DNA from 4 places in the Arthrobacter stackebrandtii genome. Region 4 is predicted to be linked to each of the others. Evidence: predicted binding sites of a transcription regulator. Region 4 holds the regulator's gene; each other region holds the start of a gene.
The links. Region 4 encodes LexA, which represses DNA repair genes until DNA is damaged. Its sites were predicted from a motif close to TCGAACANNTGTTCGA; they were not measured.
Positions count from the first base shown of each region.

Region 1: the regulator LexA is predicted to act here: its motif matches at 5,118-5,133, upstream of JOF48_RS00905 (DUF222 domain-containing protein).
Region 2: the regulator LexA is predicted to act here: its motif matches at 2,513-2,528, upstream of JOF48_RS11895 (LexA family protein).
Region 3: the regulator LexA is predicted to act here: its motif matches at 1,864-1,879, upstream of JOF48_RS18620 (HNH endonuclease signature motif containing protein).

Region 1 covers NZ_JAGIOI010000001.1:191,276-198,592, reverse strand. Annotated here, with positions in the region: gene JOF48_RS00925 (SGNH/GDSL hydrolase family protein) at 1-295, opposite strand, end outside; gene JOF48_RS00920 (alpha/beta hydrolase) at 398-1,051, shown strand; gene JOF48_RS00915 (RNA-binding S4 domain-containing protein) at 1,133-1,363, opposite strand; gene JOF48_RS00910 (lactonase family protein) at 1,680-2,750, shown strand; gene JOF48_RS00905 (DUF222 domain-containing protein) at 2,835-5,075, opposite strand; gene JOF48_RS00900 (glycine--tRNA ligase) at 5,389-6,774, shown strand; gene JOF48_RS00895 (GNAT family N-acetyltransferase) at 6,777-7,317, shown strand, end outside.
Region 2 covers NZ_JAGIOI010000001.1:2,737,962-2,745,278, forward strand. Annotated here, with positions in the region: gene JOF48_RS11885 (MFS transporter) at 1-1,132, shown strand, start outside; gene JOF48_RS11890 (MFS transporter) at 1,167-2,417, opposite strand; gene JOF48_RS11895 (LexA family protein) at 2,550-2,948, shown strand; gene JOF48_RS11900 (pyridoxamine 5'-phosphate oxidase family protein) at 3,000-3,557, opposite strand; gene JOF48_RS11905 (hypothetical protein) at 3,710-4,327, shown strand; gene JOF48_RS11910 (class I SAM-dependent methyltransferase) at 4,349-5,191, opposite strand; gene JOF48_RS11915 (hypothetical protein) at 5,288-6,088, shown strand; gene JOF48_RS11920 (DUF4166 domain-containing protein) at 6,091-6,789, shown strand; gene JOF48_RS11925 (hypothetical protein) at 6,790-7,260, opposite strand.
Region 3 covers NZ_JAGIOI010000001.1:4,237,011-4,244,327, reverse strand. Annotated here, with positions in the region: gene JOF48_RS18620 (HNH endonuclease signature motif containing protein) at 1-1,821, opposite strand, end outside; gene JOF48_RS18615 (DNA gyrase/topoisomerase IV subunit A) at 2,021-4,732, opposite strand; gene JOF48_RS18610 (bifunctional acetate--CoA ligase family protein/GNAT family N-acetyltransferase) at 4,817-7,317, shown strand, end outside.
Region 4 covers NZ_JAGIOI010000001.1:61,957-69,273, forward strand. Annotated here, with positions in the region: gene JOF48_RS00270 (MFS transporter) at 1-889, opposite strand, end outside; gene JOF48_RS00275 (SseB family protein) at 948-1,832, opposite strand; gene priA (bifunctional 1-(5-phosphoribosyl)-5-((5-phosphoribosylamino)methylideneamino)imidazole-4-carboxamide isomerase/phosphoribosylanthranilate isomerase PriA) at 1,836-2,570, opposite strand; gene JOF48_RS00285 (hypothetical protein) at 2,630-2,779, opposite strand; gene hisH (imidazole glycerol phosphate synthase subunit HisH) at 2,779-3,474, opposite strand; gene hisB (imidazoleglycerol-phosphate dehydratase HisB) at 3,471-4,091, opposite strand; gene JOF48_RS00300 (histidinol-phosphate transaminase) at 4,267-5,364, opposite strand; gene JOF48_RS00305 (LysM peptidoglycan-binding domain-containing protein) at 5,448-5,822, opposite strand; gene lexA (transcriptional repressor LexA) at 6,100-6,843, shown strand; gene JOF48_RS00315 (ATP-dependent DNA helicase) at 6,989-7,317, opposite strand, start outside.

The DNA.
Region 1 (7,317 bases), 130 kb from region 4:
GGCGGATGAGGTCGTTGCCGCCCGCGGAGATGCTGATCAGGTCCGGCTTCAGGGCCAGTGCCGGTTCCAGTTGTTCGGCCAGGATGGGCGCGAGGAGGCGGCCGCGGATGGCGAGGTTGGCGTACTTGAAGTCGTTGCTGCCAAGGCTCAGCTGTTCGGCAACACGGTCCGCCCAGCCGCGGTGGCCACCGGGGCTGGAGGGCTCGGGGTCGCCGATTCCTTCGGTAAATGAGTCGCCCATGGCGACATATCGGGTCCAGGGATGCTGCAACAAAGTATCATTCACGCTATACATACTGCCCGGTAACATCCCGGGTGCGCCAGCCCAACGTGCCAGATTCCACACAGTTTCTGCCGATTTTTTTGGGCCGGGCGCACCGCATGGAAAGATGTGGGCATGAGTGAAACCCCGACAGTCCTTTGGTCCCGCCCCGAAACTGGGCGGCCCGGGACGCCGCTCCTGGTGATTTTCCACGGCTATGGCGCTGACGAGGAGGACCTGTTTTCGCTGGCCGGCCAGCTCCCGCCCGAGTTCACCGTGGCCTCTGTCCGGGCGCCGCTGCAGGCCGGGCCCGGCTACGCGTGGTTCCCGTTGCGCAACGACCTCAGCTATTCGGTGACGGCAGTGACCGAGGCCGCGACCGCCGTCGAACGCTGGCTGGACAGCGTCCGCGAAGGCCACACCTCCGTGACGCTGCTGGGCTTCTCGCAGGGCATGTGCATGGCCACATCGCTGCTGCGCCACCGCCCCGCCGACTACGCCGCCGTGGTGGGCCTGTCCGGATTTGTAGTGGACGCCGAGGGGGATCCGTTCTTCGACGACGACGCCGTCGCCGCGCTGAAGCCGGAGATTTTCTGGGGCCGCGACCAGGCCGACCCTGTCATTCCGCAGACCGCCGTTGAGGCCACCAACACCTGGATGCACGGCCACGCCTCGCTCACCAAGGTGCTCTACACAGGCATTTGGCACGGCATCAACGCCCAGGAAATTGGGCACGTGGGCGAGTTCCTGCAGTACAAGGTGCTCAACGCTGCGCAGGCTGCCAAGTAGCCTTCTGCCAAATTAAGTACGACGGCGGGCACCTCCAAGGGTGCCCGCCGTCGCCTTTAGCATGTGGTCATGTCCGGGACGTCAGGCCCCGGTGGTGATGCGGACTGTTTCGCCGTTGACCGTGACGGTGTCCCCGTGGTGGAGCTGGCGGCCGCGGCGCTCGTCGATTTCGCCGTTGACCTTCACCAGGCCGTTCCTGATGAGGTCGGTGGCTTCAACGCCGTCCTCGACCAGGCTGGCAAGCTTGAGCAGCTGGCCCAGGCGGATCATGTCGTCGCGGATGGGGATGTCAATGATCTCGTGTGAACTCATGGGTTAATTGTGCCGCATCGCGTGCGCTTTGGTTTACGGGTCGTCCAGGCTGTGAACACAGGAGAGAACACGGCCGACCTGCAGGGCCCCGGGCCGGCAAGCCACGAGGGGTGCACTCGGCCGTTTCCGGAGCAGCCCACGCCTGGTTCAGCGGGTGCATGGCCCCCGCGGCAGGTTGGCAGACGCCAGCCGCTGCGGACCCAAGGTCAAATGGCACCCTTTGCGCCTTGTCATGTGAAGTTACGCGGCGACATCTTGCGCCGCCCGCGATAACGTGGCAGCAGGTCTCATCCAACAGTCTTGAAGGGAAAATGCCATGTCGGAGGCAAGCATCATTGTCAGTGGATACACCGAAGAAGGGTACGGCTCAGGCCCCGGGATGGTGCGCTTTGCCATGGCTGCCGACGGACTGCTGGGGGAGAAGTTGGCAACAGCCTCCGCCGTCCTGAACCCGTCCTTTGTGGCCGATGGCGGCACGGTTGTGCTTGCTGTGGAAGAATCGGGCAGCGGCAGTGTCGTTGCCCTCGATCCCGATTCGCTGGCGGTCGAAGGGCGTGCCGCGAGCGGTGCAGACAGCTGCCATGTGGCCCTTGTGGGCGCCGACGTTTGGGCGGCAAACTACACAGATGGCACGGCATCCATCACGCCGCTTGCCGCACTGCTGGGCGGTGCTGCCCCGCAGGAGCCGGAAACAGTCTCCCACCCGGGCAGCGGCCCGGTGGCGGACCGGCAGGGTGAATCCCACGCCCACCAGGTCACTGCCACAACGTGGGGCACTGTCCTGGTGGCGGACCTGGGATCCGACCGTGTCGACGAGTATTCCGCCAGCTCCCGTGTTCGGCTGGGCTCGGCCGAACTCCCGCCGGGTACCGGACCCCGCCACGTGGCCCTCAAGGACGGATTCATGCTGGTGGCCGGCGAGCTCGACGGACATCTCCACGTGCTTCAGCGCGCCGGCCTCGACGGAGGCACGTTCTGGCACTGGCTCTTCAAGGTTCCACTGGCCGAGAGCAGCGGGGCAGTGGCAGCGGCAGAGCAGTTCTACCCCTCCCACATCCAGCTGTCCGACGACGGGACACTGCTGTATTCGGCCGTCCGCGGGCCGAACACGCTCGTGGTCCTGGACGTTTCCGGGTTGAACGTTTCCGAAGGTGCCGACACGGCTCCGACGCCGCCGCGATTCGTGGCGGAGGTGCCCAGCGGCGGCAACTGGCCGCGTCACTTTGCGCTCTCGGCTGCCGGCGGTGACAACGGAATGCTGTACGTGGCCAACCAGCTGTCCAGCGATGTGACCGTATTCGAACTGGATCAGAACGGCATCCCAGGTGCGGCACCAGTGCAGACGATTGAGTTCGGAAGTCCGGCCTGCATCTTGATTCGCCCGTAGCCAGCCGGTGAACGGGGCGGCCCCGGCACCTGCCTCAGATCAGTGCTCCGTGGCCATTCCGGGACGGCCGCGATGGCACAGCCGCTAGTTGCGGTGCTTCCGCGGCTTGTCGGCTTGGCTTTCCCGCACCGGCTCGCGGTAAATCGTGAGTGATTTCTGGATGAGCTTCTTGAGCCATTTTGGGTAGTGCGGCGGATTTGGGTCCCCCGCGGGAGGTGGCTGCACTCGGCCGCTGGGCATGGTCCAGGCGACGCCGCCGTTCTCGGTGACCTTTGGTGTCCAGCCACGGATGGAAATGCGCTGTCGTTCCGGTTCGTCGATGGCGCGTCGCTTTCCGTGGCGATCCTTGTCGTCCTTGAGGTGCTTTGTTAAATGATGTTTCCGGCAGGCACCCTTAAGGTTGGCCAGTGTTGAGGCTCCGCCGAACTCGAAGGCGCGGAGGTGGTCAAGATCGAGGTCCATGACGGGATTTGTACAGTTTGGCATGTAGCAGCCGCCTCCCAGCGCCTGGAGCACGGTCTTTTCCGCGGCACGCAGCGTGTACCGCTGTGGCTCCAGGGGCAGTGCCTCACCAGTGAGCGGGTCGGTCAATACGCGAAGGAACGTGGAAGTGTTGCCCAGCAGCTTCCGTGCCAGCTCCACGGACATCGGCCCGCCCTGGGGCCCGACCAATTCTGCCGGCTCATCGGTGATGCCGAGCAGGGACAGGAACGGGACCGTGACGATGCCCAGGATTTCGGGCATCGGTGGATCAGCCAGGGCCTTGAAGCGGGCGAGGTCTTCCAATTGCTGCAGGTATTCGGCCTGGGGGTGCTCGGGAATGCCGTCGACAACGTTGCCGACAAGCCCTGACCCGTCGCCGACCAGCTCGCCTTCCACCGGGATATCACCGTCAGGCTCGGGGCCGCGGCCTCTCGTGCCGGCCGTGCCAGGAGAGTTGTCAGGGCTTGGCTGCGTGCCGGATGAGGGCAGGATTGTCCCCTCGAGCAGGACGTCGCCACCTGCCGGGCCGCCTGCCGTTGCCGTGGAAGAGCCCTGTCGGGTCATTGAAGTGTCTTGTTGGTCGCCGGGGGAGCCGGTGCGGCCTCCGGCTCGGTCCAGTTCCCACGGCGGGGTGTCATATTGCCCGACAACAGTCACGCCGAAGCCCATGGGGCCTCCCGCTACTGGTCCATTGTCAACGTATCCGTCCTGGTGGTTGGCCGACGGTTTGGGCGTTTCCTGGCCAACGGGTGATCCTGGCCAGTGCCCGGGAGGAGGTGCGGAACCGTTGGCCGCCGCAGCAGGGTCAGGTCCTGCCGTGGAGCGATTGCCGGGACCCTCCGTATACGAAGTGCCGGTGCCTGCCGTGGAGGACTTGTCGGTGCCCGACGCGGCAGCGGGAAGGTCCTGTCCCAGGAGGAGCATGGCGGCGATGTCGGCCCGCAGCTGGCCCAGGGTCCGCGTTTCACGGCAGTCCTTGCCCGAACCGGAGGCATCGGCAGCCTGCTGGGCGCGGTTGGCTTCTGCCTTGATGGCCCGGGCCAGACGCGTGAGGCGCGTGTAAATTGCCGACCCGCTGACAGAGGGCAGGTAAAACGTCAGCCACGACATGCCGTCCTTGCCCGGCTCGCAATGGACACTGCGGTTGCGGAAGGCTTCCTTGGTGCGGGTGGCCATGGTCTCCGGGTGCATCTTCTCGCGCGCCCGCCGCGCCTTCCTGGTGAAGCAGGGTCCTGTGGTGTTCTCTGCCAGCACTAGGAGCCGGGCCTCAAGCGCGGTGGCATCCTCGGCTGTGGTCGTGCGCGTCTCCCGCAACGTTCGAATCTCGTTGTGGATGACGGTGGCGTGGCGCCATGACAGTTTTCCGGCTTCGAGGGCCTCCATTACGTCGGGATGGTCCTCAACCAATAATTGGCTGTGATACTCCAACTCAGAGGCTGCCAACTCGGTGATGCACAACGTCAACGCCATCTCTGAGACCGTGGATGATGCGTTGACCCCACTCTGCCAGCGGTCAAGCGAGAGAATTTCAGCTTCGACCGAGGCTGCTCCGACGGCGCGTGCCACAAAACGGGCCTTGAGGGCGGCAACCGCTGCTTCTATGTGCCTGATTTGGCCGAGCCCCTCCATCGAGGAATCGTAGGCGTCGCGCGCAACAGACAGCTGGGTTACGGGGAGCGGATCGGGGATGGGGTTGTCCGGCAACTTCGGCAGGCCGGCCAGCTCAAGATTGTCAGACCCAAAGGGTTCAATGGAAACACGAGCAATCGCAGCCAGGATGGGAGCCACATCGTGTGTGGCCCCTTCGCCCCGATTTCCGGGGATGCGCTCCCGAGTACTCATGGAACAAGTCTAGTTTCTTCGTGATTGACCTGCAATAGATTCTAGAATAAACTTTCTAATATTGCTCGTGTGGGATCTTCCGAAGCCATGGAGCAGCTGCGGAAGGAGGTGGTCATGTCGGTCCCAGCCGGGCCACCGGCCCAAGCCGGCGAAATAGCGCAGGCCGGGTGCCGGCGTCGTGCCTCAAGGGCGTCAGGCTGCTCACAATGGTGCCTGCAGGCGGGGCGCAATTGCCGCCAAGGCGCCGCCCAAAGGTAAGCTTGGGCGCGGGACGGACCGCACCCAGCGGCCTCGTAATTAATAGGAGTAAACAGTGGCGCCTCAGTCCAAGCTTGACCAGGTCATTTCACTCGCGAAACGTCGCGGCTTTGTTTTTCAGGCCGGTGAGATTTACGGCGGCACGCGGTCGGCCTGGGATTACGGCCCCCTCGGCGTTGAGCTGAAGGAAAACATCAAGCGCGAATGGTGGCAGTCATTTGTGCGCGGCCGTGAGGACATGGTGGGGCTGGACTCCTCCATCATCCTGCCCAAGGCTGTCTGGGAAGCGTCAGGCCACGTTGCCACGTTCACCGACCCGCTGGTCGAGTGCACCCAGTGCCACAAGCGCCACCGCCAGGACCACCTCATCGAGGGGTTTGTGGCGAAGAAGAAGCGCGAGCCGCAGGACGGCATGTCTGAGATTGTGTGCCCAGACTGCGGCACCAAGGGCCAGTGGACCGAACCGCAGATGTTCTCCGGCCTGATCAAGACCTACCTCGGCCCTGTCGACAACGAAACCGGCCTGGCCTTCCTGCGCCCGGAAACCGCCCAGGGCATCTTCGTGAACTTCAACAACGTGCTGACCACCAGCCGCAAGAAGCCCCCGTTCGGCATCGGCCAGATCGGCAAGGCGTTCCGCAACGAAATCACGCCCGGAAACTTCATCTTCCGCACGCGCGAGTTTGAGCAGATGGAAATCGAGTTCTTTGTGCCCGGCGAAGACGCCGACAAGTGGTTCAAGGAATGGGTCGAGCTGTGCTGGGACTGGTTCGTTGACCTGGGCATCAACCCGGAGAACATGCGCCGCTTTGACGTCCCCGACGAAGAGCGCGCGCACTACTCCGCCGGCACCATCGACTTTGAATACAAGTTTGAGTTCAAGGGTTCCGAGTGGGGCGAGCTCATGGGCGTTGCCAACCGCACCGACTACGACCTGTCTTCGCACACCAAGGGCTCCGGCACGGACCTGAGCTACTTCAACCAGGCCACGGGCGAGCGCTTCACCCCCTACGTCATTGAGCCGTCCTTCGGCCTCACCCGTTCCATGATGGCGTTCCTGGTTGACGCCTACGTGGAGGACGAGGCCCCCAACGCCAAGGGCGGTGTTGACAAGCGCACCGTCCTGAAGCTGGATCCGCGCCTGGCCCCCGTCAAGGCCGCGGTCCTGCCGCTGAGCCGCAACGAGGAGCTTTCCCCGAAGGCCAAGGAGCTCGCCAACACGCTGCGCAAGCACTGGAACATCGAGTTCGACGACGCCGGCGCGATCGGCCGCCGCTACCGCCGCCAGGATGAGATTGGCACGCCGTTCTGCATCACCGTGGACTTCGACACGCTCGAGGACAACGCCGTGACCATCCGCGAACGCGACACCATGAGCCAGGAGCGCGTGCCCCTGGACCAGGTGCAGGCATACCTGGCCACCCGCCTCCTGGGTGCCTAGGCATGGCTGAACTGACTTACCGGCCGTGGCGCGACGGCGATGACCTGACTCTCCTGGAGATTTGGGGTGACGCCGACTCCGCCGCGGCCGGGCAGTTCCGAGCCGCGCTGGCGCCGGAATCTGATGCCAACCCGTGGCGGCGCACCATCGTCGCCGAGGACCAGGGCATCCCGGTCGCGGCCGGCGTTGTGTACTCCACCAAGCTGCACCCGGCACGCCTCTGGGCCTACGTCGAGGTTGCCAGGGACCACCGGCGTGCAGGCGTCGGCGCCACCCTGCTCACCATGCTCCGCCGCGAGGCTGACGGGGCACTGGCTGCCGGATTGGTAAGCACGACGGCGTTGCGCACCAAGGTTGCCCCCGGCACCTCGGGCGCTGGCTTTGCCGAGGCGATGGGGTTGGCTGTGCTGCAGCGCAACCGTGTGGTTGAGGTTGGCCCCGGTGCGCTGAAGCTGCCCGTTTTTGGCAGCGGCACCGAAGAGGAGGCCACGGCCCGCGTGCAGGACCTGGCCACGGGGTCGGTTGAGTTGACCGACGTTGTGG
Region 2 (7,317 bases), 2.7 Mb from region 4:
GGCCTCGCTGCTGTGCGCGATCAGCCCCAACCTCGCCTTCCTGTGCGGGGCCCGGATGCTCCAGGGCATGGGCGGGGCCATGATGGTGCCCGTGGGCCGGCTGGTGGTGCTGCGCGACGCCGACCGCAAGGAGTTCCTGGAGGCCATTGCCTACCTGACCTGGCCCGCCCTCATTGCACCTGTTCTGGCACCCGTCCTCGGCGGTCTCTTCGTCACCTACGCCAGCTGGCACTGGATCTTCCTCATCAACGTCCCGCTCGGCGTCATTGCCTTCGCCGTGGCCCTGAAGGTGGTGCCCAACCTCCGCGCCCGCAAGGTTCCGCCGCCGGACTGGACCGGCTTCATCCTGTGCGGCACAGCCCTCGCCGCCCTGGTGGTTGGCATGGAACTGGTGGGCTCGGCACCCACGCCGTGGGCCGCCGTCGTGCTGTGGCTGGTGGTTGCGGTGCTGGCGCTCGCAGCCATGCTGTGGTGGTTCAAGCGCTCCCGGCACCCGCTGCTGGACCTGCGCGCGCTGCGCATCCACACCTTTCTCGTGGGCAATGCGGGCGGGGCGCTGTACCGGCTGGTCATCAACGCCGTGCCGTTCCTGTTGCCGCTGATGTTCATGATCGGGTTTGGCTGGAACGCGTTTGAGGCCGGGCTGATGACCATGGCCGTGTTTGCCGGGAACGTGCTGATCAAGCCCGCCACCTCGCCGCTGATCCGGCGGTTCGGGTTCCGGGCGGTGCTGCTGCTGAGCAATGTTGGCGGTGCGCTGGTGCTGTTTGCGTGCGCATTCCTGGTGCCGGGGACGCCGCTGGCCGTGATTGCGGCAGTGCTGTTCCTCAGCGGCGTGCTGCGTTCCATCGGCTTTAGCGCGTACAACACGGTGCAGTTTGTGGACGTGCCGAAGGCCCGGATGGCCGGCGCCAACACGCTTTCCTCCACCATCGCGCAGGTCGCCACGGGGCTGGGTGTGGCTGTGGGTGCCCTGGTCCTGCGCGCCGCAGAGTCCCTGTTGGGCGGGGAGGCGGCACCCGTCGCGGCGTACCAGTGGACCTTTGCCGTGCTGGGAGTGCTGATGTTGTACCCCGTGGTGGAGGCGCTGCTCATGCCCCGGACCGCCGGCGACGAGGCCCGCGTCCGCTAGCTTGTCCCAGAGGCGTTCGACGCCGTCGAGCGGCTCAGTGCCCCGGCGCCGGCTGTGTGTCGGCGTGCGGGAAGGGACGGCCTGGCGGCAGCATCGCCGCGGCCGCCAGCATGGCCAGCGCGGCCAGGATGGCGAGGGCCGCGGCCATGGCGGTCCAGCCCAGGCTCTGGAAGAGCAGCCCCGCGCTCCATCCGATGAGGCTCGATCCGGCGTAGTAGGCGAGGTTGTACAGCGAGGCCGCCTGCGCCCTCCCGCCCGTGGCGAGGGCCCCGGTCCAGCCGGAGGCGATGCTGTGGGCGCCAAAGAACCCGGCCGTGAACAACAGCAGTCCGGCAAGGATGGCGGGCACGGGAGCCGCCATGGTCACCGCCAGCCCCGCCACCATGGCACCCGTGGACGCCAGCAGCACGGTGCGGCGACCCCAGCGGACCGCCAGTCCGGCCACCATGCGGGAGGACACGGTGCCTGAGAGGTATGCGAGGAACAGCAGCGCCACGGCCGACGCCGGGAACAGGTACGGCGGGGCCTCCAGCCGGAAACCAAGATAGTTGTAGACGCTGACAAAGGAACCCATCAGGAGGAACGCCTGCGCGTACAGGGCCAGCAGCGGCCTGCTGCGCATTTGCGGCAGCAGCCGGCCCAGCACGGCGCCGAACCCCTCGCCGGGCTGCGGCACAAAACCACGCGGCTTCGGCGCCAGCGCCAGGAACCCAGCGGCGGCGACGGCGGCGCACAGGGACACGGCGAGGGTGCCCATGCGCCAGCCGGCCAAATCCGCCACGGGCCCGGCAAGCAGGCGGCCGAACAAACCGCCCAGCGTTGTTCCGGCCACGTAGGCGCCGGCCGCGGCGGCGGCACTGCGCGGCTGGACCTCCTCCGTCAGGTAGGCGATGGCCAGCGCCGGGATACCGCCCAGGGCGGCGCCCTCCAAGCCGCGCAGCAGCAGGAGAACTTCAAAATTTGGGGAGGCTGGAACCAGCAGTCCAAACAGTGTCGCCAGGACCACGGCCAACCCCATGGTGCGGACCCGGCCCCAGCGGTCTGACACGAACGACCACGGCAGCACGGCCAGCGCCAGCCCAACGGTTGCCACGGAGATCGTCAGTGACGCCTGGGCCGCGGTGACGCCGAGCTCGCGGGAGACTAGCGGCAGCAGCCCCTGCAGCGAGTACAGCTGGGCAAAGGTGGCCACCCCGGCGCATGCCAGTGCGGCCAGCATTCGCCGGTATCCGGCGCTGCCCTGCCGATGCCCGCCCCACGGGGGAACGCCTGCCGGTTCAGCCACGGTTCAATTCATCCACAAGGCCCACCGTAGAACGCGGCGCCCGCTGCCGCCAAACGGAGGGGGCATCTCGAACCGGCCGGTGGTACTCTGGTGTTTCGAATCTTTGTACTAGGCGGTGGTGTGGTGTTTGGCATGGACCTGCCCGTCCCGAAGCAACCCAACGAGCCCACGGGCTTCGCCTCGCCCGCCCGCGACTACTTCGACGGCGGGATCGACCTCAACCGCCACCTGATCCGCGACCGCACCAGCACCTTCGTCATGCGCGTCGCCGGCGACTCAATGGCCGGCGCCGGCATTGCCGACGGCGACGAGATCATCGTGGACCGCGCCCTCACCCCGCGAGACGGCAACGTGGTGGTTGCCGTGGTGGAGGGCGATCTGCTGATCCGCCGCCTCGTGAAGCACGACGGCGCCACCTCCCTGGCCGCCCAGCCCGCCCATGCCGCGTCCCCGGCTTCCGCCGAGGTGGTTGAGTTAAGCGGCGAGGTTTCGGTGTGGGGCGTTGTCACCCGGTGCCTGCACCACGTGTAGTTGCAGCTTTCCGTCAGCCGTGAATTGCTGGGGCGGATACTGTGCCCCGGGTTAATCCGACGTCTCGAGGGGGAATCCCGGCAGGCCGTCGATGCTCCGTGCATTCCTTTCGGCACGGTAGGCGGACATGCCTTCCACGCCCTTCTTCTCTGCCTGCAGGCGCAAAAGATCGCGCTCTCCCGTCACCTCCATGACAGGAACACCCCAGCCGCACGAGTCGCTGATGCGGGTGACGTCCACAGCAATGACTGCCCGAGTGCTCGGGTGCTCCGGGTGGTGCGACACAACTTCCTCGAACGTGCGATCTCCGGGGAGGTGCACCGAGCCGCGTCCGTGCAGGCGCACAATGCGGGGGCGGCTGCCAAACGCGTTGAACATGAGGCACACCCGGCCGTTCTCTCGGATGTGGGAAATGGTCTCAATGCCGCTGCCGGTGTAGTCAACCCAGGCAACTCGGTGGGGGCCCAGGACTGAGAACGAGTCGTGGCCTCGGGGCGACATGTTCACATGCCCGTCGGCTCCCAAGGGCGCAGTTGCGACAAACCACATGGGCTGCTCCTGGATCCAAGCCCTGAGATTGTCGTCAATGCAATCGAATATTTTGCCCACGGTCCGAGCCTAGGGGATCGAACCGTGATTCCGGCGATGTTACGGTGCGGGGTGTAGTCACCTGGTGCCTGCGCCAAGCGATAGTCGTTACCGGGTGCCGGTTGGGTCGCTGCCTCGCGTCGCGGTGCCGCCCCCGGGCCTAGACTGAATCAATGGTCTCAGCCCCGGAATTGTTCAGCCGGCGTTCTAAGGCGGGGCACCGTCTCGATACGGCAGTCCGCTGGTGCCTGGCCGGTTCCGCTGTGGCCGCCTTTGGCGGCGCCTCCGGCTTCCTGCTCGCGTGGGGGCGCATGGTCGTGCCGGGCTGGGCTGTCAGCGCCTTTTTTCTGGCGGCGGCGCTCACGCTGTCCGTCGTGAGGTCATCGGTGCGCAGGAGAATGGACCGTGCTGCTGACGAAAAACTGCAGCGGCGGCGCTCCATTTGGTGGGCCATGCTGGCTGTGGTGACCGTTGTCGTTACCGGTTTTCTGGCACTGCCGGACCTTCTGTTCTCAGCCAGCTACCAAGTGCTGAGTCCGTCTGGGCCAGGCTTCTGCGGGGCCGTTGCACGGGAGAGCTCATTCTTGTTTTCCGGTGGGGGTGAACTGTACAAGGTTGGTTTTGGCGGGCTGGGCCACGAAGTCAGTTCCTGGGAGGCCGACGACGGCTACCGGCCTATCCGTTATGGCACGTACGATTTCAAGTGGACTGCAGAGGGCGCCATTCTGCGAGTCAGCGGCAGCGGGCACGACCCAGTTTGGCCCGGGCTTCATGGCTTCGATTGCCGCTGACCGCCCCTTGTTCCGGGACTGTCACTTTCGGGCGATGATCGTGAACGTGCACGGCACGCGGTCACGCTCGGGTTCCGGCCACGCAAAACCGTCCGGAACCTCGACCATGCGCGGGCTGAACCGCCAAGGCAGCGTCGTGTCCTCGTCCAGGCGAAGAATTTGCAGTCCGGCACCGATGAGGGCGTTGACGATTGTGGACAGTGGATGGGGCCACTCGAATGTCCTGGTGTGCGCCACCTGGCCGTCCCCTGCATAGGTGGAATTGTCATCCCACACCTGCGCCGTGCCGTCTCCAAAGTAGGGATAGCGCAGCTGCAACCCGTCCGCCTGCTCATCAAGGCAGTAGAGGATCGGGTGGCCGTCGCGGATGTAGAAAATCCCGCCTGCCCGCAGCAGCCCCGCCACCTGGGCCGCCCATTGGTCCAGGTCGTGAAGCCAGGTAATGGTTCCGATGCTGGTGTACACCAGGTCAAAGTCGCCGTCGACGGTGTTGCGTGCCTCGAGCACGTCGGTCTCCACCCACGTTGCCTCGAGGTTGAGCCTCCCTGCCAGCTCCGCGGCGGATTTCAGGGCGGAAGGGGAGAAGTCGACGCCGGTGACCCGGGCACCGGCCCGGGCAAGGGACAGGGTGTCTGTGCCGATGTGGCACTGGAGGTGGCAGACGTCCAGCCCCGCAACCTTCCCGTCGGGCAGGAACGGCCCGAGCGCTGCCAGGTCCGTCAGGACGACGCTGGACAGGTGGTTGGGATCGTCAAATTCGCTGATGCCGTAGGCCGCCTCATGGAGGGGGACCCGGTCTTCCCAGTTGTCCAGGTTGCTCGCCCGTGCAGTTTCCCAGTCGACGTTGCTGTGGCCTTCGCTCATGGAAGTTGAGTGTACACACCGCACGGATGCCGGCAGCCAGTTTTGCCGGTACTTTCCACGTGCATTCTCCGGTGGGCTGCACCATAGGATTGGGGCATGGGGGAAGCAATAACGAAGTCGAACAGTTCCAGGCCGCTGTATGTGGAGATCCGGATCCGCGCCGACATGGGCCGGGTGTGGGAACTGAGCCAGGACCCGGACGCGCATCCGCGCTGGGACCTGCGGTTCTCCCGCATCATCCCCGTCGACCAGGACGAACAGGGCCAGGTTCGTTTCCGCTACGAATTCCTGCTGCCGCTGCACACCATCAAGGGCACCGGAACTTCGCTGGGCCACCGGCACCGGAGGGACGGGCAGGCCACGTCTGTCCTGAAGTTCGACACCGCCGACTGGCTTTCGCCCATTGGCCCTGGTTCGGGATACTGGCGCTACATCCCCACCGGCGACGGACTGCGCTTCATCACCGGCTACAACTACCGGCCGGGCATGGGAGCCATCGGCAGGGCACTGGATGCCCGCGCCATCCGGCCGGCCCTTGGGTGGGCCACGGCCATCAGCTTTGACCGGCTGCGGATGTGGGCCGAATCCGGCTTGGATCCCGCAACAGCCCGCAACCGCTGGTTCCTCGACGCCGGAGCCAGGGCAGGCGGCGTGCTTTTGGCTGCCGGACTTTTCCGCCGGGCCACGGCACGGCGCAGCCCGGGATCTGCGGCACTTGGCGCTGCAGCCGCACTGGCAGCCATCTGCATCCCGGCGCACCGGTCGGTTCCGAGGGCAGGCCGCTGCCTGCGGACCGCGCCCGACACCCGCGCCGCACGAGCCCCGTCCACGCTGGCGGGCCTGCGGGAACCTGACCAGCCCAACATGCGCAAAATCCATCCGGAAGACAAGGAATAGTCATGGCCTCGATCTTTGAAATAGCCCTGGGCGAGGACTTCCAGCGGCTCCACCCCATGATGCAGAAGCGCTTCGGCGTGGACGTCGAGGCAGGCTATGCGTGTGTCGGCACGGGAGTCTTCTCCGAGGTCCGCCGCGGTGCCTGGTGGACCGTGCCGTTCCTGCGGTTCGGGGCCTTCCGCAACATCCTGTTCCCCGACCACGGCAACAACATCCCCTTCACGGTGGAAAACTACCCCTACATTGATGGTTTCGGCCGCCCCACCGTAACCTTCGTGCGGACCCTGGACATGCCAGCCGTCAGGGGAAGCAGGGCCAAGAAGCGCCGCTTCGATGCCACCATGGTGCACAGCAAGGAGCGCGGTGCGGTTGTCGACTACCTTGGCACCCACCAGCACCTGGCCACCGACCTAGTCCTGGAAGTGCTCGACGACGGATCCCTCCACCTGCAGACCACCGGACAACGTTTCTATGAAGGTCCCGTTGCGTTCACGTTCCCGCCCATCGGCACCGGCACGGCGGACCTCTACGAAAGCTATGACGAGGATCGCGGCGTCTACACCGTCCAGATGCAGGTGCGGAACCGGTGGTTTGGTTTCCTCTTCGGTTACAAGGGCGAGTTCAGCTGCGAGTTCCCCGCCGCGGTCGGCGACGCCGTGCCGGCGCACCTCAAGCCAGTGTGGGAAGAAATCCGGGAGTAGCTACCCGGCCCGCTGGTGGTCAACCGCGGTCATGAGCCATGCGCCGTCGGACTTTTTCGCGCTCCAAAGCTGGTCGTGCCGGTGGGCGTTGTTGACGGCGCCGTCCAGGCAGAAATCGATCGAAGTCCTGTTCATGGAAATGCGTTTGACCTTGCTGTCCTTGGCAAAGAGCAACCACTGTGCGCCCTCGTTTGAGGGGGTGTCCACGGCCATGGCTGCCTTGGCGAACGGCGCGGGGGCTGTTGTGACGTCGGTGTAGGGGCAGGCAATGAACACTTCATCCCAGAGCTCAAAGGGGGCGCCGGAGTCTTCGCCCCGAGGCAAGGTGAATTCCGTGCTTTCCGCGCGACTCGCCAGCGAGGCCTGAAAATCGGTGCTGTCGGCGCACCCGCTGAGGGCTGGCACCGCCATGAACACCAGGAAAGGGGCCAGCCATTTCAAAAGGGCTGGCGTGGGGGATCGGGAACTCATGACTCGAATCTACCTGCACAGGGGCGGTAAGGCCTGGTGACACTCCTTCTGGTTTTA
Region 3 (7,317 bases), 4.2 Mb from region 4:
GGCGATCTCGGCGGGTTCGTTGGTGAGTCCGAACAGGGACAGGATGGGCACGGTGAGGATGAACAGGCCCTGGGGTGCGGGCGGGTCGGTCATGGTTTTGCCGTGTTGGAGGCGTTCGAGCTGCTCCCGGTATTCCTGCCACGGCTCTTCTTCGGTGATTCCGTCAACGAGTCCGTTGGGGGTGTAGCCGCTGCCGTCTCCGACGACTTCGTCCATGAAGTCCTGGCCGGTCATGAACGAGACGCCCTCGGGCAGGATGATGCCCTCCAGCACGTCGGAGCCGGAATCGTCATGGGCACCGGCAACGGCAGGGATATCCGGGGTGTGCGGGGTGTCGGGCGGGGTGTCCTGCAGTGCCGGCCCGCGGCCGTCCGGGCGGCAACCGTCCCGGACATCAGGGTCCTGCGGGTTGCCAGGTGGGTTCGCCGGGGCTGTGGCAGGGTCGTGGTGCGCCCAGGGCGGCTCATCATCCACACCACCACCACCATCACCACCACCACCACTGCCACTGGCGGTGGCGGAAAGCGTATCGCCGTGGTCGGAGGGTGCAGGGGTGCCGCCGCCCGGGGGTCGTGTGTCACCGTTGCCGGCGGCACTGCCACTGCCCGGTCGGCTGCCGCCACGGTTTGGGCCCGTGTCCGGGGTGGTGGGCCAGGCCCAGCCGCCGGAGTCATCCTCGGCGGGCTGCGAACCCGCGTCAGGGCCGAAGCCCTTCCACCCGGTGTCCCCACCCTCACCGGCGCTGGCGCCGTCACGGTTCGGACCCGAATCCGGGGCGCCGTGGGCGGGGTTGCCGGGTTCGCCTGCACCCTGGGCGGCGGTGGTGTTGTCGGCGGGGTTGCCGGTGTTGTCTGCGGGATGGGTGGGGTCTTGGTGCAGGAGCAGGAGGGTGGCGATGTCCGCGCGGAGCTGGTCCAGGGTGCGGTGTTCGCGCAGGTCTTCGGTGGTGCCCGGATGCCGGGCCTTGTTCAGGCGGTCGCTGGTGGCGGCGTCGTATTTGATGGCGCGGGCCAGGCGGGTGCAGTAGGTGTAGATCGCGGTGGCGCTGAGGGTGGGCAGGTACAGGGTGAGCCAGGACATGCCGTCGGGTCCGGGTTCGCAGCTCACGGACCGGCGCGCCCAGGCTTCCTTGGTGCGGGTCTCCAGGGATTCCGGGCACATGCGTTCACGGGCGCGGCGGGCCTTGCCCTTGAAGGAGGCCACCGTGGTTCCGATCACGAGCTTGAGCAGTTTCGCCAGGAACGCGGCAACCAGCTCCGGGGTGACACCGGCGGTGACTTCCAGGGTGCGGCATTCGTTGAGCATGACGGCCGCGTGCCCGTAGGCGAACGTGCCGGCCTCCATGCCGGCGAGCACGGACGGGTACTCCTCCACGAGGGTGCAGGCGTTCTGGTCCAGGGATGCGGCGGTCCGTTCGGGAATGCACAGGGCCATGGCCAGTTCCGTCACGATCGACGCGCCGCTCACGCGGCGCTGGAAGCTGTCCAGCTTCGCCGCCCGCCATTCCACCTCGGCCGCCCCGTGCACCCGCGCGATGAGCCGGACCCGGAACGCATCCACCTTCCCCTGGTGGGCCCGCAACTCCTCCAGGGCGTCAATCCCGGCACAATGCACGCCGTACGCGACCCCGTTCCGCGAGGGCGGTTCCGGCCCCACGGCCGAAACCGGCGGATAGTCGGGCAACCCAGCCAGGGCAGCACTGCCGGCACCAAAGGGCTCAACAACAGGAAGGGCAATCCCGGCCAGAAGCCCAGCCACACCCCGCGGTGTGGCTGGTGCGTCATCGCCCCGGTCCTCCGGGAACTGCTCCGGAATGCTCATGCACCCATTTTACCCTGCACGTTCGAACCGCACAATAGTTTCTAGAACAAATCTACTATCAGTGGTTTCGCCATCGTCCGCACCCGCCCGAACCTTCCCGCCAACGCCAGCGGTCTCGGCGCCACGGAAAAGCGGCCGATTCCGCCACGAGGCCCCTGAACCAGGAACCCAACACCGCCGCCGCATTGGGAGCGGCGGGCTACTCGAGGGGAAGTTCAAAGGCACCCTGCGTGGGGTCGAGGTCCGGCAGGGGCTCGCGTGCCGGTGCCGCCTGGGGCGCCCTGGCAGGAGCCGGCGGTGCCGTCCTGGCTGGTGCGGCCTTGGTACCGCCTTCAGTTCTTGTGCCCACTGGGGCCGTCTCCTTGCCCCCTCCTGCGGAAGCTGCCGGGGCAGCGGCAGGGGGCAGGCCGGCGTCGGGCGCGTGACTGGCCGGGGCAGCCAGGCTGGGGCCCAGCAGGTCGATGCCCGCCGACAGTGGAACGCCGGAGCCGTCGCGGTGGCCGTGCTCGACGGGGAGCGCCCGCACCACGCCGGTGGCGGACGACGCCTTGGCCGGACCATGGCCCGCCCAGGCGGTGAGGAGGTGGTCCTCGCCCTTCAGGAAGCGGTGCGCCCGGACACCGCCGGTGGCGCGGCCCTTGGCGGGATACTCAGAGAATGCCGTCACCTTGGCGGAGCCCGACGGCGTCCCCGGCAGCGGGTCCTGGCCGCCGGAAACCGTCACGACGACGGCGTCGGGGTCATTGGGGGAGGCAGCGGTGAAGGAAATCACGGCGTCCCCGGCCGAGAGCTTGATGCCGGCCATGCCGCCCGCCGTGCGGCCCTGGGGGCGGACTGTCGCGGCACTGTACCGAAGCAGCTGGGCGCCCTTGGTGATGAAGACGAGGTCGTCGTCGTCCGCGGCAACCGCAGCGCCGACCACGTAGTCCTTGGGCTTGAGGGCGATGTACTCCCAGTCATCCCGGTTCAGCGGATAGTCGGGGGTGACCCGCTTGACGACGCCTGCGGCGGTGCCCACGGCAAAGACGGCGTTCAGCGGCACGAAGCCCACGAGCGACTCGCCCTTGGCCAGCGTAATGAAGTCCTTGGCCGGCACGCCTCCGGCCAGGTTGGGCAGGGACGCCGTGGGCGGCAGCACGGGCATGTCAACGACCTGCAGGCGCAGCATCCGTCCCAGGGACGTCAGGGCGCCGATCTCGGCCCGTGCTGTGGACTTGAGCACGGAGGTGAAGACATCGTGCTTGCTGCGGGTGCCGGGGTCCGCGAGGGGGTCCGCCGTGGATGTGCGGGCAATCTGGCCGGTGGCGCTGAGCAGCACCCAGCACGGGTCGTCGGCGATTTCCAGCGCGATGGGCGCGAGCTTTCCGGCCTTGCCGGGGGCGGCAGCCAGCGCCTTCGCCACAGACGGGGCCATGGCCTCGGATTCCAGCAGCACGGTGCGGCGCGGGGTGGCGTACTTGGCGGCAACCTCGCCCATCTCGTCGGAGACCAGCTGGTGCAGCAGCTCCTTGGACGCCAGGATCGCCTCGAGTGCGGCAATCTCGCGGCGGAGCTCGTCCCGCTCAGTTTCCAGCTCCACCATGGAGAAGCGGGTCAGGCGGCGCAGCTGCAGGTCCAGGATGTAGTTGGCCTGGATTTCGGAGAGGTCGTAGATGGTCATGAGCCGTTGGCGGGCGGCCGCCACCTCATCCGAGGTGCGGATGATCTGGATGACCTCGTCGATGTCCAGGATGGCGATCAGCATGCCCTCGACCAGGTGCAGGCGGTCCTGCTTCTTGCCCAGTCGGAACGCGGTGCGGCGCCGAACCACGTCGATGCGGTGGTCCACGAAAACCTGCAGCAGCGGCAGCAGGCCCAAGGTCTGCGGCTGGCCGTCCACCAGGCACACGTTGTTGATGCCAAAGGACTCCTCCAGCGGCGTGTACCGGTACAGCTGTTCCATGACGGCGGCGGGGTTGAAGCCGTTTTTGATCTCAATGACCAGGCGCAGCCCGTGCTTGCGGTCGGAGAGGTCGATGAAGTCGGCGATGCCCACCAGCTTCTTGTTGTTGACGGCGTCCTTGAGCTTCTCCTTCACCTTCTCCGGCCCCACCAGGTACGGCAGCTCGGTGACCACCAGGCCCACCTTGCGGGGGGAGATCTGCTCGACGGCGATCTTGGCCCGGGTCTTGAAGGAGCCCCTGCCTCCGGCGTAGGCGTCGCGGATGCCAGACAAGCCAACTATCCGTCCACCCGAGGGCAGGTCGGGGCCGGGGACGTACGCCATGATGTCCTCGAGCGTGGCGTCCGGGTTGGCGATGAGGTGCTGGGCGGCGGCAATGACCTCGCCCAGGTTGTGCGGGGCCATGTTGGTGGCCATGCCGACGGCGATGCCGCTCGCACCGTTGACCAGCAGGTTCGGGTAGGCGGCCGGCAGCACGGAAGGCTGCAGCATCTGGTTGTCATAGTTGGGCACAAAGTCCACAACATTTTCATCCAGGCTGCCCGTCAGCTCGAGCGCGGGCGCAGCCAGCCGGGCCTCAGTGTAGCGGGGGGCGGCGGGACCGTCGTCGAGCGAGCCAAAGTTGCCGTGCCCGTCAATGAGCGGCAGGCGCAGCGTCCAGTCCTGGGCCATGCGGACCATGGTGTCGTAGATGGCGGTGTCGCCGTGCGGGTGGAGCTTTCCCATGACCTCGCCCACCACGCGCGCACTCTTCACGTGGCCGCGCTCTGGCCGCAGCCCCATCTCGCTCATCATGTACAGGATGCGCCGCTGCACCGGCTTGAGCCCGTCACGCGCGTCGGGCAGGGCGCGCGAGTAGATCACCGAGTAGGCGTACTCCAGGAAGGAGCCCTCCATCTCCGTGGACACGTCAATGTCAACGATGTTTTCGGTGAAGTCTTCTGGGGCAGTCGGTTGGCGCTTGGCCATGGTTGCGGTGGTTCCTATTCTTCATGGGGGTGTTGCGACGGCGGCATGCGCGTCTTTGTCGCATCATGTCGGTACAGTGATTCTATGGTGAAGCCAGAGCAAGCGCCCGAATATCCGGCTCATTGGGAAGCCGATGTGGTCCTTCGTGACGGGGCCACGGGCCATTTGCGCCCCATGACCGCCGCCGATGCGGACGCCGTGCAGGCCTTTCACATGGCCCAGTCCCAAAATTCCATCTACATGCGCTTCTTTACGTACAAGTCGAAGCTCACGCCGAAGGAATTGCGCCGCTTCACCGAACTCGATTATCGCGACCGCGTCGCATTTGTCATAACCCACGGCCGGGAGATCATCGGGATCGGCCGCTACGACCGCCTCGACGACCCCGCCGAGGCCGAGGTCGCCTTCAACGTCTCCGACGCCAACCAGGGCCGCGGGCTGGGCTCGATCCTGCTGGAGCACCTGGCCGTCGCGGCCCGGGAAAACGGGATCGACAAATTTTCCGCCGAGGTCCTGCCGGAAAACCGCAAGATGATGCAGGTGTTCACGGAGGCCGGCTACGAGGTCCACCGGCGGTTTGACGACGGCGTCATCTCCCTCTCCTTCGACATCGACCCCACGGAAAAGTCACGCGCCGTCATGGAAGCCCGTGAGCACCGCGCGGACGCCCGCAGCGTGGCCGGGCTCCTGGCCCCGGCCTCGGTGGCCGTCATCGGCGCGAGCCGGGCGTGGGGGAGCATCGGCCAGCAGCTGCTGGAGCACATTGTGGAGGGCGGCTTCACGGGTGCCGTCCATGCCGTCAACCAGGAGGCGCTGGAGGTCTCCGGCATGATGCCCTACGGCTCCATCGCCGAGGTTCCGGGCCCCGTGGACCTGGCCGTCATTGCCGTCCCCTACGACCAGGTCCCCTCCGTGGTGGAGCAGTGCGGCGCGGCGGGAGTGAAGGGGCTCGTGATCGCCACGGCCGGTTTTGCGGACGACGGCGAACACGGCTTGGCAAGGCAGCGCGCCCTGGTGCGCAGCGCCAGGGCGAACGGCATGCGGCTGGTGGGCCCGGCCTCGCTGGGCCTGGCCAACACGGATCCGGCCGTCTCGCTGAACGCCTCGATGGCGCCGGAGCTGCCGCTGCGCGGCGGCCTGGGCATCTTCAGCCAGTCAGCGGCCTTGGGCGTATCCCTGTTCGCCTCGATGTCGCGGCGCAGCGTGGGCATGTCCAGCGTGCTCTCGGCCGGGAACCGGGCGGACATCTCCGGCAACGACATGATGCAGTTTTGGGAGGACGACCCCAACACCACCGCGTGCGGGCTCTACCTGGAATCCATCGGCAACCCGCGCAAGTTCTCCAGGATCTCCCGGCGGCTCTCGCGCACCAAGCCGGTCATCGTGGCCAAGTCCGACGCCATGGGCCTGCACCTGCCGCCCGGCCATGTTGTGCGCACCACCCAGGCCCCCGCGGGTGCGTTGGACGCCATGCTCCGGCAGTCCGGCGTCGTGCGGGTCAACACCATCGAGGAGCTCTCGGACGTTGCCCAGATCCTGGTGGGCCAGCCGCTGCCGCAGGGGCCGGGGCTTGCCATCATCGGCAACTCGGGCGCGCTGGGGACGGTGGTGGCGGACGCCGCCGAGCAGAACGGGCTGAAGGTTGCCGCCGTGGAATCAATGCTGTCGCTGGACACTGGCCAGTCCCGTGCGCTGCCGCTGCTCAGGCGCACCGTGCTGGGGGCGCTGGCGCGCGAGGGCGCGGATTCGGCGATCGTGACGCTGCTGCCTGTCATCGGTCTGACCATTGACACGATTGCACGCACATTGCAGGAGTGCTCGGAGGAATCGGGCAAGCCGGTGATCGGGGTTTTCACCGGCATTGTGGACGCCCGAATCCACGTCAACCGGCAAATGGCCGGGACGCTGCCGGCGTATTCCAGCCCCGGCGCGGCGATTGCGGCACTGGCCGCCGTGGCCCGGTACGCGAAGTGGCGCACCTCGGAGACGCCCTTGTTCGATCCGCCGGAGGGCGTTGACCCGGAAGCAGCGCAGGAGCTGCTGGACGGCTGGCTGGAAGGGGTGTCCGGCGACGGGCTGCAGACCCTGGATCCGGCGCAGGCCGCCGAACTGCTGGGCCACTACGGCATCTCGATCCTCGAGTCGGTGCCCTTTGGCAGCGACGACGAGGCCGTCGCCGCGGCGGAACGGCTGGGCTGGCCCGTGGCCATCAAGACCCTTGACCCGTCCCTGCGCCACCGCCTGGACCTGGGCGGGGTGCGGATCAACATTGAAAATGAGCAGTCGCTGCGGCGCAACATCGGGCAGATGCGCAAGTTCCTCCAGCCCTACGGGGAGAAGGCGCTGGAGGTGCAGAGCATGGCCGAGGTGGGGCAGTCGTGCACCCTGCGCGCCATCGAGGATCCGCTGCTGGGCCCCGTGGTGTCCTTCGGCATGTCAGGGGACGCGGTGAGCCTGCTCGACGACTGGGCCCACCGGGTGCCGCCGCTGTCGGTGCAGGACACGGCCGAGCTGGTGCGCTCGCCACGGGCCGCCCGCAAGCTCTTTGGCTACGAGGGGCTGCCCGCCGTGAACGTCGCCGCGCT
Region 4 (7,317 bases):
TGCCGCCCACAATGGAGGCGCCGCACCAGAACACAAACACAATGCCAAGGTCGCCAATGAGGTCGTTTTCGCGCATGACGGCGACCATGCCGACATTGGTGCCCGAGAGCACCAGGCCGGCACCCAGTGAGGTGCCGAGAATGGCCAGCACGGCCAGGTTCACCCAGCCGAGGCTGTGCCTTGACCGCAGCCACATCCGGGCGACAGCATTCCGGCCGGTGAGGTCCGGGGCGGGGATGGCGTCCTCGGCGGGACCGGCGTCAAGAGTGCCGACGGATTGGCCGACAGCCACGTAGGCACCCTTTTGCCCCGACCTGGTGGGCGGGTTGAAACACATCAGGAAGCCGCCGGCCACGGCCACCGAGACGCCGATGACGACCAGGCCCACCGATGTGTGCGTGGTCGTGGCCAGCATGACACCGGCGGCCGGGCCCACCATGAAGGTCAGCTCGCCCCCCATGGAGTCCAGGGCATAGGCGGTGCGCCGCTGTTCCGCCGGCACCATGACGCTGAGCGCCTGTCGCACCACGGAGAAGATGGGCACGGCGAAGAGCCCGCCAATAAACGCCGCCACGATCAGGAACTGGAAGTTCAGCAGCGGAGCCGTGCTCCAGACCACGAGTTCTGCCACAACGGAGGGTACGAGGGCCCGGCGCAAACCATAGATGTCCACCATCCGTCCGCGCCACGGAGCACCGAAGGCCATGCCGATGGTGATGGCTGCGGCCACCATTCCGGCGGCGGCATAGCTCAGCCCCATGGTTTCCACCACGTGCAGGGTGAGCAGGACTCCGGCGGCTGCATGGGGGATGCGGGCGACCATGGCGATCAGCAGCAGCCGGCGCACGGGTCCGACCGCTAGAATTTCGCGGTAGGCGGCAAAGTTCACTGAGGGAACCGTCTCTCTTGTGATGCATCACAGGTGAGCGTCGGCTTCCCTGCGGCGTTTAGGTCTGTTGGTGGCGCAGTCGAAGCTGGACGGAGTCGACGCCCTGGGCGAAGACGTCGTCGCGTGCCCAATATTCCTGCAGGTGGGTGATCACACCATTCAGAGCGGACTGGTCGAGTCCGGGCAAAAGGGTGAGGGTGACGCACAGTTCCGGTCCGGTTCCGCCGCCCGATACCAACCGTCCAGACGGTTCAATATCGGTGTCCCACTGGGATTCTATGCCCTGACCGGCGCTGGCGGAAATGCCGACCACCAGGGGATGTCCCAAGTTCGCCAACGACCGCTCCAATACCTGCGCAACAGCCGGGTTGCCATAGCTGGGCAGCCAGTCCTGCTGCTGGGCCAGGGCCCACATGGCGGGGCGCCGGACCACGAACGGACGCTGCGAACCCGGATCCAGGACCATCAGCTGAGCCTCTTCGGCCACGGCGGACAGCGCAGCCCGTGCGGCATAGACAGCAACGGGCCGCGCCTCCGGATGCCACTTTGCCAGGGCGTCGGCGTGGGTGAAGGCCGGCAGGGCCCGCCGCCCGTCCGGGCCCTGCAACGTCACCAGCGCCATGTCCGATTCCTTGTCGGACACCAGCCCGTTCTCACCCACGGTGGACTCGGCCAGCTGCGCCACGATGGGAATGAACACGCGAGCCTGTGCCAGCGAGGCAACTACGGCCGCCTCCGTCCCGTCACCGGAGGCGAGCTGCGCGATGGCGGCGGCAAACGCGGCGTCCATGGCGCCGTCGTCCGCGTCAAAGTTGTGGTACTTTTCCTGCGCCGGCAGGTCCCGGCCCGCCCACGGCTGGCCGGCGGAGTCGGTGGTGCCGCCGGCTCCGGCCAGGGCCGCGGCGATGTGGCCGGGCAGGTGCTTTTTGGGCTGTTCCGTCATGGCCTAGCGGCGGCCTGCAACGTCGAGGGCTTCGGGGAGGGTGAACTGGCCGGAGTAGAGCGCCTTGCCGATGATGGCACCTTCAACACCCTCGCCAACGAGTTCGCGCAGCACACGCAGGTCCTCGAGGCTGGAGATGCCGCCGGAGGCAACCACGGGCTTGGCTGTGCGTGAGCACATTTCGCGCAGCAGTTCCACGTTGGGGCCGCGCAGCGTGCCGTCCTTCGTGACGTCGGTGACCACGTACCGCGCGCAGCCGGCGTCCTCGAGGCGGGCCAGGACCTCCCAGATGTCGCCGCCTTCCTTGGTCCAGCCGCGGCCGGCCAGGGTGGTCCCGCGCACGTCGAGCCCGACGGCGATCTTGTCGCCGAAGCGCTCGATCACCTTGGCGGTCCATTCCGGATTCTCGAGTGCGGCGGTGCCGAGGTTGACGCGGCCGACGCCGAGTTCCAGGGCGCCTTCCAGGGAGGCGTCGTCGCGGATGCCTCCTGAGAGCTCCACCTTCACAGAGAGCTCCTGGACCATTTCGCGCAGCAGCTCCACGTTGGAGCCGCGGCCAAACGCTGCGTCAAGGTCAACGAGGTGCACCCACTCGGCGCCGTTGTTCTGCCAGTTCAGGGCAGCCTCAAGGGGTGAGCCGTAGCTGGTTTCCGAGCCGGCCTCGCCCTGGACGAGGCGCACGGCCTGCCCGTCGGCAACATCCACGGCGGGCAGCAATTCCAAAATGGGGGTGGTCATGGGATCCTCAACATCGACTAGAAAACTGTGAAATCTGGCTGCGGCGCGCTTGCCGCGTATTACTGGGTGAACAGGTATGCCGCCACAAGGGACATGACGGCCAGGAAGGCAAAGCTGTACGGAATCCAGCGTGCGGTCTTTTGCTGGTAGAACGTGTAGGCGCCGCCTATGAGCAGGCCGGCGAGGGCCATCAACAACAGCGAGTACATCAGCCGGCCGCCGGTGCAGTGGCAGGGGCCGGCGCAGCGGGCCTCAGGGAGGCGACCCAGTTGCGCAGGAGGCGTGCTCCGGCGTCGCCCGATTTTTCCGGGTGGAACTGGGTGGCGCACAGCGGGCCGTTTTCCACGGCCGCGATGAACGGTGCCCCGTGCTCTGACCAGGTCACCATCGGCGGGCGCATTTTGGGCTGCAGGACCTCAAAGTCCCATTTCTGCACGCCGTACGAGTGAACAAAGTAGAAGCGCTCGTTCTCCACGCCTTCAAACAGTTTGCTGCCTTCGGGCGCCTTGATCGTGTTCCAGCCCATGTGCGGCACCACGTCGGCGGGCAGAAGTTCCACCGTGCCGGGCCACTCCCCCATGCCTTCGCGGTGGTTGCCGTGTTCAACACTGGCGTCGAACAGGACCTGCATGCCGACGCAGATGCCCAGCACGGCCCGGCCCCCGGCAACGCGGCGGCCGATCATGCGCAGCGCATCAACGTTTTTGAGTTCGTCCATGACGGAGCCGAATGCTCCGACACCGGGGACCACCAGGCCGTCGGCGTTGAGGACGTCATCTGCCTTGGCGCTGAGCGTGACGGCGGCACCGGCACGTTCCAGGGCGCGCACTGCGGAGCGGACGTTGCCCGAACCGTAGTCCAGGACGGTGACGGTGGGTTGTGCTGCTGTGGTTTCAGAACTCACAAAAGGCCCTTCGTGGAGGGGATCCCGGTGACGCGGGGATCTGGTTCGACGGCTGAACGGAGTGCACGGGCAAAGGCCTTGAACTGGGCCTCGACAATGTGGTGCGGGTCCCGGCCTGCGATGACTGTCATGTGCAGGCAGATCTGGGCGTGCAGCGTGATGGCTTCAAAAACGTGGCGGGTCAGCGAACCGGTGAAGTGTCCGCCGATCAGGTGGTACTCCTGGCCCGCGGGTTCTCCGCCGTGCACGAGGTACGGGCGGCCGGAGACATCCACAACGGCGTTGGCCAGGGCCTCGTCGAGCGGGATGGTGGCCTCGCCGAAGCGGCGAATGCCAGCCTTGTTGCCCAGCGCCACCCTCAGGACCTCGCCCAGGGAGATCGCCACATCCTCCACCGTGTGGTGGGCGTCGATGTGGGTGTCGCCGGTGGCCTTGATGTTCATGTCGATCAGCGAGTGCTTGGACAGTGCCGTGAGCATGTGGTCGTAGAACGGCACGGACGTGTCGATGCTGGACACCCCGGTCCCGTCAAGGTTGATCTCAACCATGACACTCGACTCGCTCGTGGCACGCTCCAAACGGGCGGTCCGACCCTGGCCGGGCGTAATCTCAGTCATTGCAGCAGTCCTTTGGTCCACGTGCGCATCCCTGCCCGGCGGCGCAGGGCAGCAACGGGCGCACAAACGTCTTTGTGATTGTCTCCAGTTTAGGAGAGAGGGCGAGGTATTGCCCAAACAGTCCACCCGGCGGTCGCCGCTCCGGCCGGGGACGACGCCGGAACGCGCCGACGCGTCAACCGGCGAGGATGGCGCGCATGCCGTCAAGGAACGCCGTGGTTTCGGCCTCCGTGCCGGCGGTAACGCGCAGGTGTCCCGGGATTCCGACATCGCGAATGAGGACACCTCGGGCCAGCAGCGCCTCCCATACGGCATTGGGGTCCTCGAGCCCGCCAAAGAAGACAAAATTGGAGTCAGACGGCGCGGGCGTCAGGCCCAGCTCCACCAGCCCCTCGACGATGCGGTCCCGCTGGACCTTGATGGCCTCAACATTGGCCAGCAGTGACTCGGAGTTGCGCAGGGCGGCAACGGCGGCCGCCTGGGTGATGGCCGAGAGGTGGTACGGCAGACGGACCAGGCGCAGCGCGTCGGTGACCTCCGGGGCGGCGGCCAGGTAGCCCAGCCGGGCGCCGGCCATGGCGAAGGCCTTGCTCATGGTGCGCGAGACAACCAGGCGGGGCCGGCCCTCAAGCAGGCCAAGCGCACTGCTTGTTCCGGTGTGGGAGAACTCGGCGTACGCCTCGTCAACGATCACAATGGTCCTTGAGGCCTCGCCGGCTTCGTAGACAGCCTCGACCACGTCCAGGCCAAGTGCCGTCCCGGTGGGGTTGTTGGGTGAGCACAGGATGACGATGCTGGGTGCCTGTTCCCGTACCTGCGCTGCGGCCGATTCGGCGCTGAGGCCGTAGTCCCCGGCACGGACGCCGGCAAGGTAGCTGGTTCCGGTTCCGCTGGCGAGCAGCGGGTACATGGAGTATGTGGGAGGGAAGCCCATGACGGAGCGGCCGGGCCCGCCGAACGCCTGAAGGAGCTGCTGGAGGACTTCGTTGGAGCCGTTGGCGGCCCAAATGTTCCCTTCAGCCAGGCCGTGGCCCAGGTAGGCGGCAAGTTCCTGCCGCAGGGTGGTGAATTCCCGGTCCGGGTAGCGGTTGAGGTGGTCCAGTTCGGCGGCAACGGCGGCGAGGATGGCATCCCTGGCATCCTGCGGAACACCAAAGGTGTTTTCGTTGACGTTGAGCAGGATGGGAACATCCAGCTGCGGTGCACCGTAGGGGTGCTGGCCGCGCAGGTCGTCGCGGAGGGGCAATTGTGCGAGGCGTTCGAACTGATCCATGGCTCCAGCTTATTTGCAGTGACCGGCAAACGGCGAAATCGTTTCGCCGTACGGACGCCGATGACGAAGCCCGGATGCAGGGGCTACTTGGGCAGAGGGACAAACAACTGCTGGCCCGCATGCAGGACTCCGGCCCCAAGCTGGTTCAGGGCCACGATCTCCTGCACGACGTCCCGGACATTCCGGTCCGGGTCTACCCCAGCGGCAATGCTCCACAGGCTGTCGCCCTCCAGCACGGTCACGGTGGTGGCGTAGTCGGCCATGTCGACGGTGGAGAACTGGGTGGCAGCATGGGCCGGGCTGACCATGGAACCGAAAATGATGCCCAGGCATGCGAACACCAGGGCCGCTGCCGAAACGATGGCAGGGATGCCGAAGAAGACGAGCCGGCCGCGCCGGGTCAGCTGGAGCCCGTGGAGTGCGGGCAGTGATGGTGCCGTTGCAACCATTGCGTTCATGACTTCTGGTCCTTTCGCTGTGGAGTTGGATCCGCGGCCACAAGCACCCCTAGGATCAACTTTCCATGCTTCATATCTTCGATAGAACGTATGTTCTAACTTGCTACTAGTACAGTTTTAGCATCTACGGACGACACTTGCCAAGGGCTGATAGAACAAACGTTTGAAATTCACCCCCGCGTGGCTTAAACTTGCAGTACAAGGATTGGCCGCTAGAAGCAGTCCACCAGCAGGCACTGACATTGTTTGGTGCAGCCACGAAAGGACCGATGGAACCATGGAGCTTCCCGACCCACCGCACCGCATCCCCCAGGCACCCAGCCGCGCCGGCATGAAGGGGCTCACCGTGCGGCAAAAGAAGATCCTTGAGTGCATCCAGCGCTCCATCGCGGACAAGGGCTACCCGCCGTCAATGCGCGAGATCGGCGATTCCGTGGGGCTCGCCAGCCTGTCCAGCGTCACGCACCAGCTCACGCAGCTTGAACGCCATGGCTACCTGCGGCGCGACCCCAAGCGCCCCCGGGCCATGGAGGTCCTCATCCCGCTGGTCCTGGACGACGGCAAGGTGGAAATCGAGGGCGTGAGTTCACCCAAGTCACTGCGCAGCTCCAACGGCCTGAACTTTGCCGAACTCAGCAGTTCCTCAGACACCGCGTTCGTGCCGCTTGTTGGCCGCATCGCCGCCGGCGGACCCATCCTGGCCGACCAGGCTGTGGATGACATCATGCCGCTGCCACGCCAGATCGTGGGCAGCGGAGAGCTGTTCATGCTGAAGGTGCAGGGAGACTCCATGATCGACGCCGCCATCTGCGACGGCGACTGGGTGGTGGTGCGCCAGCAGAACACCGCCAACAACGGCGACATTGTTGCGGCACTTCTTGAAGATGAGGCCACCGTCAAGACATTCCGCCAGCGCGACGGCCACATCTGGCTGCTGCCCCAGAACACCCGCTACGAGCCGATCCTCGGCGACCACGCGACCATCATGGGCAAGGTGGTCTCCGTGCTGCGCAGCCTGTAGGCGGCACTGCTCCGCGGCACGGCAACAAGGCAACTGACGCGAAGGAGGCGCCCCGGACCATGGTCCGGGGCGCCTCCTTCGCGTCTGTCCTTCTACGCTGGACCGCTGCGGTGTGCAGCAGCACTGCCCTTCCGCCGTACGCCGCCTACTTGCCGGAGAGGCGCTTGAGGGCAGACAGTGCCACGGCACGGTCCTTCGTCGCCCAGAATGGTGGCAGGGCCGCCCGCAGGAATCCGCCGTAGCTGGCGTTCGCCAGCCGAGAGTCAAGAACCGCAACCACGCCGCGGTCCTGGCTGGAGCGGATCAGCCGCCCCACGCCCTGTGCCAGCCGCACGGCGGCATGGGTGGCGGAAATGGCGATGAATCCGTCGCCACCACTCTGGGCAACGGCCCGTGCGCGGGCGGTGACGAGAGGGTCGTCGGGACGCGGGAACGGGATCCTGTCGATGACGACCAGGCGGCAGGATGCACCCT